Regions from separate parts of the Salibacterium sp. K-3 genome, predicted to be linked through region 1. Evidence: predicted binding sites of a transcription regulator. Region 1 holds the regulator's gene; the other holds the start of a gene.
What was found. Region 1 encodes NrdR, which represses ribonucleotide reductase genes. Its sites were predicted from a motif close to AACACNATATATNGTGTT; they were not measured.

Region 1 (3,922 bases):
AAACCGCTGCGCCAAAATGCTTCGCTTTCCGCGGGCACGGCTCGAGCCTCCTCGGGAGAAAACCGCTCCCTGTGGGGTCTCGAGACACGTGCTGTTCCCGCAGGAGACGAAGCATTTTGGCTCCGCTACTATGTGGCTCCTAAAACAGTACCATAAGACATTCGTGCTTTCCTCCGCCAACGTCCCAACCTCTTTTTGTTTTGCATCCTACAATGCTTCGTCAAAACACTTCGCTTTCCACGGGGGCAGCCTGCTTTTCTAACCAGCGGAGGCCGGCCACGGAGACTCCTATGGGGGAGGACGAGCTGAAGATCCACTTGGTAAAGCGGTCTTCTTTACCAAGTTAGCTGAAGCCGTCCCCATGGAAAGCGCAGTGGCCGGCCGCAGCGAGCTAGTCGTTTATTCGGGTTTTCAGTTGGCTTATATCCTTTTGACTCAGACTCTTTTTTTTATTGTTGAGTGGTACATTTTTTCATAAATATGATATACTAATTTTATATTAATTTTATTATAGTATAACACAATGTACAGGGAGGAAATGCTTTATGCAACCAAGGGTAGCTGTCAACGGTTTTGGGCGGATCGGTCGTATGGTGTTTCGAAAAGCGGTGATGGAAGACAAACTCGACATTGCTGCAGTAAATGCGGGGTATCCGGCGGAAACGCTTGCCCACCTGCTGAAATTTGATTCCACACACGGGTTGTTTGAAGCGGAGGTCAAGGCCGAAGAAGATGCTCTCATTGTAAATGGAAAGCGGATTCAGATTGTGAATGAACGGAGACCGGAGCATCTGCCCTGGGACGAATGGAACATAGATATTGTGGTGGAGGCGACCGGAAAATTCAAGGAGAGAGAGGCGGCGGCACGGCACCTTGAGGCTGGAGCAAAAAAAGTAATTATTACTGCACCTGGGAAACAGGAAGATGCGATGATTGTAATGGGAGTCAATGAATCAGATTATGATAAAGAGCGCCATCACGTCCTTTCGAATGCTTCCTGTACGACAAACTGCCTGGCGCCGGTTGTAAAAGTACTGGACCGTTCATTCGGGATTGAAAGCGGTTTGATGACCACCATTCATTCTTATACCAATGATCAAATGAACATTGATAATCCCCATAAAGATTTACGCCGTGCCAGATCATGCGGTCAATCCATTATTCCGACTTCTACTGGAGCAGCAGCTTCGATCGGATCGCTTCTCCCGCAGCTTGAGGGTAAATTAAACGGTATGGCTATGAGGGTCCCCACTCCGAATGTGTCGTTGGTAGATCTGGTCGTAGATGTTCAGGAGACGGTAACCGAAGAAGAAGTAAACCGGAAGTTGGAGGAAGCATCTTCCTCAGATCTGGAAGGCATTCTCGCGTTCAGCAGAAATCCACTGGTATCTGTGGATTATAATGGAGATTCACATTCTGCTGTGATCGACGGCTTGTCCACCATGGTGGTGAACGACAGGCAGGTGAAAGTCATTGCCTGGTATGATAACGAATGGGCCTACTCCTGCAGAGTGGTCGATCTGGCATGCCACGTTGGATGGTTTCTAAGAAAAGACTCTGTGATCAGTGCATAAAAGAGGGACCGGCAGGGAACGCACCTGCCGGTCCCTTTTGTCCCATCTTTCCAATCTGCTTTTGTTAATGGTATGATAGAGTATATGAATGAACGAAACCGGACGTCTGCTGTCGTTCGTGTAGTGGAGATGATAGAATGCAATGTCCGGCCTGCCATTCCAATGGGACAAGGGTACTGGATTCCAGACCAAGCAATGAAGGCAAATCAATCCGCCGGCGCAGAGAATGCGATGCCTGCCATCACCGTTTTACCACGTTTGAAATCGTGGAAGAAATCCCGCTTATTGTCGTAAAAAAAGAAGGTACAAGAGAAGAGTTCAGCCGTGAAAAAATACTGCGGGGCTTAATCAGGGCCTGCGAAAAACGTCCGGTTGCTCTGGAAACACTGGAACACATCGTAAATGATGTAGAACAGGATCTGCGAAGCGAAGGAAAATCGGAAATCAAAAGTGAAGAAGTCGGGGAGAGGGTCATGGAACGACTGGCTGATGTCGATGATGTGGCTTATGTTCGTTTTGCCTCGGTGTACAGGCAGTTTAAGGACATCAATGTTTTTATAGATGAACTGAAAGACCTGATCAACAAAGACGAAGAATGAAGCGGCGGGACCGGGCCGCCCGTTCATGATCCGGGAAGGGGGACAGCAGGAAATGAGACATTGGACAGAACTTCTTCCGGTAGACCGGTTCAAGGTGCAGACAGCAGATCATATCGGGGAACGCGACCATAAAACACTGCAGCTTCTTTATCAGCCTCTGATCGGCACAAAAGCTGTGTCCCTCTATACCATGTTCTGGAGCAGATTGGAGAAAGACAGTTTCATAAGCAGTGAATCAGTGCATCACGAACTTATGGCTATGCTGAATCTGCCGCTTGATGAGATTTATGAAGCCCGCCGGGGCCTTGAAGGAATAGGTCTCCTCCGCACTTTTCATCGAAAAGAAGAAACGTCGGCACTATTTGTTTATGAATTGCAGCCACCCATGACACCGGCCCAGTTTTTTCAAAATGATGTCTTGAGCGTATTCTTGTTTAATAGACTCGGAAAAAGCCGGTATATTGAACTTCGGCGTCGTTTTATGATGGAATCGGTGGACAAAGAGGCTTATAGCGAGTTGACTGCGGCATTTAATGATGTCTATACGTCGCTGCAGCATTCGGAAATGGTATCAGCTGCCTCTGATGCGGAAACCGAATCTTCCCACGCCTATCAGGGAATGGTGCATGAAGGGGAACTTCCATTCCGGGAAGGCGATTTTGATTTTGAACTGTTGAAAGCCGACCTGCCTGTGTTTATTGACGGTGATAAACTGCTGGATTCCAAAGCGAGAGCGGCGATTCAGCGGATGGCTTTTGTGTACCGCCTGGAACCCCTTCAGATCAGCAGAATCGTTCAGAGGTCCCTCAATGACGAGGAGAAGCTGGATGAAAATGAATTCCGGAGGCAGGTTCAGGAATGGTACCGGAGTGAATACGGAAATGAGCCGCCGGCACTCGGAAGAAGAACCCAGCCGGAAGAATACCGTTCGATGAACAATAAAGAACCGGCCGACGAAAATGAACAGATGGTCCTCTTTTATGAGCAGACCTCTCCGCTCACCTTTCTTGAAACCATTGCCGACGGCGCGAAAGTTCCGCACGGAGATGTGAAGCTTGTGGAATCTCTTCTGTATGACTATCAGCTCCAGCCTGGAGTCGTCAATGTCCTGATTGATTATGTGATGCGGATGAACAATATGAAACTGAACCAGAATTTCGTCCAGAAAATTGCAGGACAGTGGGGGCGTAAACAGATTCATACCGTGAAGGATGCGATGCAGCTGGCCAAATGGGAGTATCAGCAGCAGAGACACCGAAGCCAGGCGAAAGCTTCTGCTTCCCCCGGCAGTCAGCCCAGACCTTATGTGCGTAAGGACAAGCTGCCGAAATGGCTCGAACAGGATAAGGCAGCGGATGAAAAAAAGGAACCGGGAGCCGAAGAAGAAAAAAAGCTCAACAAAGAGAAAGAGCAATTTGAGGAAATGCTCAGGCTGCGTAAAAGCAGCCGGCAGCAATGAGGTGAACCACCATGGATTCCATACGGTCGTCGTTAGACCAATACATGAACGATTCAAACTGGCGCCGTCGTTATGAGAAGCTGCGGGAGGAAGTACTGGCGTACCCGAAAATCCAGTCCTTTCTGCAGCAGCACGAGGAAATCGGCAGTTCCCAGGTTGAAAATAACATGATGAAACTATTTGAATATAAACGGGAGCGGGAGAACTGTGACGCGTGCCCCGGTCTGGAGAACTGCCCGAATATGATGCAGGGCTTTCAGCCCGAGCTTTATTCTGAAACCGGGCAGCTG
Region 2 (3,922 bases), 980 kb from region 1:
TCCGGTATCCTTGGATAAACTCCTCCTGTGTTAATTCTGTTAAAAATCCCGGTTTCTTAAAACGCCGGTACAGAAGTACAATCAGGACAGCGAGCAGAATTCCCCATAATATCCATGTTAAAGTCATTCCCACCCCTCCTTTACGTGTACAAGACTACAAGGTGTATTATAATAAGGATTGGGCTTGTTAGCAAAGTTTAATTATTTTTCAAGCGGAAATCTTTTGCCGCGCCAGTTGGTTTGTTACACTAATTCTGCATGAATCGAAAATTTTATCAGGAAGCGGGGTAGAACATGAATAAAGAAACATGGTATTTCATAGATTCCGGCAGCTGTCCCCCCGCCTATAATATGGCGATGGATGAAATGCTTCTGCAGTGGCACAGTGAAGGAAACATTCCACCGGTGGTACGCTTTTATGGATGGAATCCAGCCACTTTGTCCATCGGCTATTTTCAGAAAGTACATAAAGATATTAATCTGGAGGCGGTACAGCAGCACGGTCTTGGTTTTGTGAGACGCCCGACCGGTGGACGCGGTGTGCTGCATGATAAAGAACTGACCTACAGCGTTATTGTATCGGAAGACCATCCGGAAATGCCGGCAACCGTAACAGAGGCATACCGCGTGATTTCGGAAGGAATTCTGGAAGGATTCCGGAATCTTGGTCTGAGTGCCGATTTTTCTATCCCACGCACGAAGGAAGAAGAAGAAGCATTGAAACACCCCCGGTCAGCGGTCTGCTTTGATGCTCCTTCCTGGTATGAACTGGTGGTGGAAGGCCGCAAAATCGCCGGGAGCGCCCAGACGAGACAGAAAGGTGTGATCCTGCAGCACGGATCCATTCTTCTCGATCTGGATGAAGACAAACTGTTTGATCTGTTTCAATATCCAAGCGAACGGGTAAGAGAGCGAATGCAGAAAGGATTTAAAAAGAAAGCGGCTGCCATCAACGAATTGACGGATGCACCGATTACGATGGAAAGCGTTTCTAAAGCCTTCCATGAAGGATTTGCCGAAGGTTTGAACGTCAACTGGAAACCTTATATATTAAGTACGGAAGAAGATGCGGCCGTACGTAAATTGGCGGAAGAAAAATATGACACAGAGGCGTGGAATTACAGGCGCTGAGTCAAAAACCGGCTTCATTCGGAGCCGGTTTTTGAGGTGCTGTGCCTTTATACATGTTTCCACTCTTGAAAAGCGTTTTGAAGCCTGTCTGTTAGCGAGCGGGATGGCAGTGTTTTTTCGATCGTTCCTGTCACCTTGTTAACTGGTACGATTTCATGGCTTGTACTGGAAATAAACAGTTCATCTGCCTTGTGAATGTCTTCCAGGCTGAAAGGCGTTTCCTGAAAAGAGATACCGAGTTCGCGGCAGATCCTTTTAATAAACTGCCTCGTAATTCCCTCGAGAATATAGTTGTCCGCCGGGTGCGTGTAAATGATCCCATCCCGGACCATATAAATATTCGTAGAGGAACCTTCTGTTACGGTACTTCCACGGTGGAGAAGGGCTTCATGACACCCATTGTCTTCGGCACGTCGTTTCGTCATAACATTCCCGAGCAGGTTAATGGTTTTGATATCGCAGCGGAGCCAGCGGATGTCTTCGGCAGCCCATACATTGATTCCCTCTGCCTGCAGGGATGAGGGAACTTTGTCTTCTCTGGTGAACGCGGTAAGGACAGGTGTCAGATCTCTGGAGTAAAGATGATTTCTGTCTTCAACCCCTCTGGTCATCTGAATGTATATGATACCGTTTTGCATGTGATTGGCCTGGATCAGAGACAACATATCGTCTTTTATGCCTTGCAGCGGTTTTGGCAGAGGGATATCAAGTTTGTCCGCGCTTCTGGAAAAACGGTCGAAATGTTCTTCCCACAAAAAAGGTGATCCGTCGTAAAGCCGTATGACTTCATAAATACCGTCGCCAAAATAATAACCGCGGTCTTTCAGGTCGATGCTTCCCTGGTCCTCCGGTATTAGTTGATCATGTATCCACACATATTTCATCGCTGTGTCCTCCTGTAACAGTTGTTTTCCCCATCAACTGTAACATAAATGGAACAGGCATAGAGAATAAGGAATGTCAAACACGAAAAACGATTATTTCCTTCTTCCGGACAATCATAGGTGAACATTGACAGGATTTGCTGTAATATGATTATTTTCAATATATAGTATAGTTTTAAAAATAAGAAGCACAATATATTGAGTATATGTCGGAATTTATGATAAACTTATACATACCATATAAGAAATGGGAGGAACAATAATGAGTACAACCATGCAGGAGACGATGACGATAAACCGGCAGAAATTAAATGAGGATATCTCCCATTTTCCGCAGGTTTATCCCGTCACCGAAGATATGCATGTCACCAAATCCGGTGTATCACGCCTGGTGATGCTGGACCGTTATACATTCAAGGATACGGAAAAACGAACACTGGCCGAAGGAGATTTTGTCGTACTGACGGTGAAGCCGGATCCAAAATTTCCGGCCCGCGGTTACGGATTTATTACGGAACTGGACTGGAGCACCGGTAAAGCGGAAGTGCTTGTAGACGAAAGTTTCCGCCAGGTTCTCGACGGCAGCGAAGCCGAGACCGGCAGAATCACCCGTACTCTGGACGTTATTGAAAAACCGCTCGAAATATATTATGAACAGATTGCTAAACGAAATGCTGAAGGGCTGTCGGATGTTGAGCCGACCCCGGAAAAACAGAAGGAATCGTTTGACTCATTTTATGAGGAACTGGTGCATATGAACTTTGTGCCGGCGGGACGTGTACTTTACGGAGCCGGTGCCGGTACAGATGTCACCTATTTTAACTGCTATGTGATGCCTTTTATTGAAGATTCACGGGAAGGGATATCAGAGCACCGCAAACAGGTCATGGAAATTATGAGCCGCGGCGGCGGGGTAGGCACAAACGGATCCACCCTGCGTCCGCGGAATACACTGGCCAGAGGAGTGAACGGCAAGTCGTCCGGGTCGGTCTCCTGGCTGGATGATATCGCCAAGCTCACTCATCTTGTCGAACAGGGCGGTTCCCGGCGCGGCGCCCAAATGATTATGCTGGCGGACTGGCACCCGGATGTGCTGGAGTTTATCATATCCAAAATGCAGAATCCACGCATATTACGTTTTCTCCTTGAGCATTCCGAAGACGAACAAATCCGTGCCCTTGTTCAGGAAAAACTGAAGTTCACCCTGCTGACCCCGATAGAGGAAACCCTTTATCAGGGTGTGTTGAATTACAAGGAAATCCCGGGACAAGGTGGATTTGACACGAAGGTCATCCAGGAAGCGGAAGAAAAGCTCCGCACCGGAGGCACGTACAGTGTGAACTCTCCGGAATTTCTGACCGGCGCCAACATCTCGGTCTGCCTGACGGATGAATTCATGAAAGCCGTCGAAAACGATGAAGATTACACCCTTCGTTTTCCGGACGTGGAAAACTACACGGAAGACGAGATGAAGCGGTACAATGAAGAATGGCAGGAATCCGGGGATGTCCGCGAATGGGAAGCAAAAGGGTTTGGCATCCGCACGTACCGGACGATAAAGGCGAAAGAATTGTGGAAATTGATCAATATCTGCGCCACGTATTCGGCGGAACCGGGCATTTTCTTTATAGATAACGCAAATGAACTGACAAATGCACAAAGTTACGGCCAGAAAGTGGTTGCCACAAATCCTTGCGGCGAGCAGCCGCTGGCTCCTTATTCGGTCTGCAATCTGGCAGCGGTGAATCTTGCCGAAATGGCAGATAAAGAAAAGAACACGGTTGATTTTGATAAACTCCGTAAGACGGTGGAAACCGGGGTCCGGATGCAGGACAATGTCATAGATGCGACGCCATATTTTCTTGAAGAAAATACAAAACAGGCAAAAGGCGAACGCCGTATCGGGC

Region 2: ACW9JV_RS10575 (vitamin B12-dependent ribonucleotide reductase) is a predicted target of NrdR. The motif match lies at 2,203-2,220, and genes of this name have one in related genera.

What each region holds. Positions count from the first base shown of each region.
Region 1 covers NZ_JBSVZE010000001.1:1,138,091-1,142,012, forward strand. The annotation lists gene ACW9JV_RS05470 (glyceraldehyde-3-phosphate dehydrogenase) at 546-1,574, shown strand; gene nrdR (transcriptional regulator NrdR) at 1,712-2,173, shown strand; gene ACW9JV_RS05480 (replication initiation and membrane attachment family protein) at 2,226-3,632, shown strand; gene dnaI (primosomal protein DnaI) at 3,644-3,922, shown strand, end outside.
Region 2 covers NZ_JBSVZE010000001.1:2,122,420-2,126,341, reverse strand. The annotation lists gene ACW9JV_RS10590 (rhodanese-like domain-containing protein) at 1-127, opposite strand, end outside; gene ACW9JV_RS10585 (lipoate--protein ligase family protein) at 295-1,131, shown strand; gene dat (D-amino-acid transaminase) at 1,179-2,015, opposite strand; gene ACW9JV_RS10575 (vitamin B12-dependent ribonucleotide reductase) at 2,278-3,922, shown strand, end outside.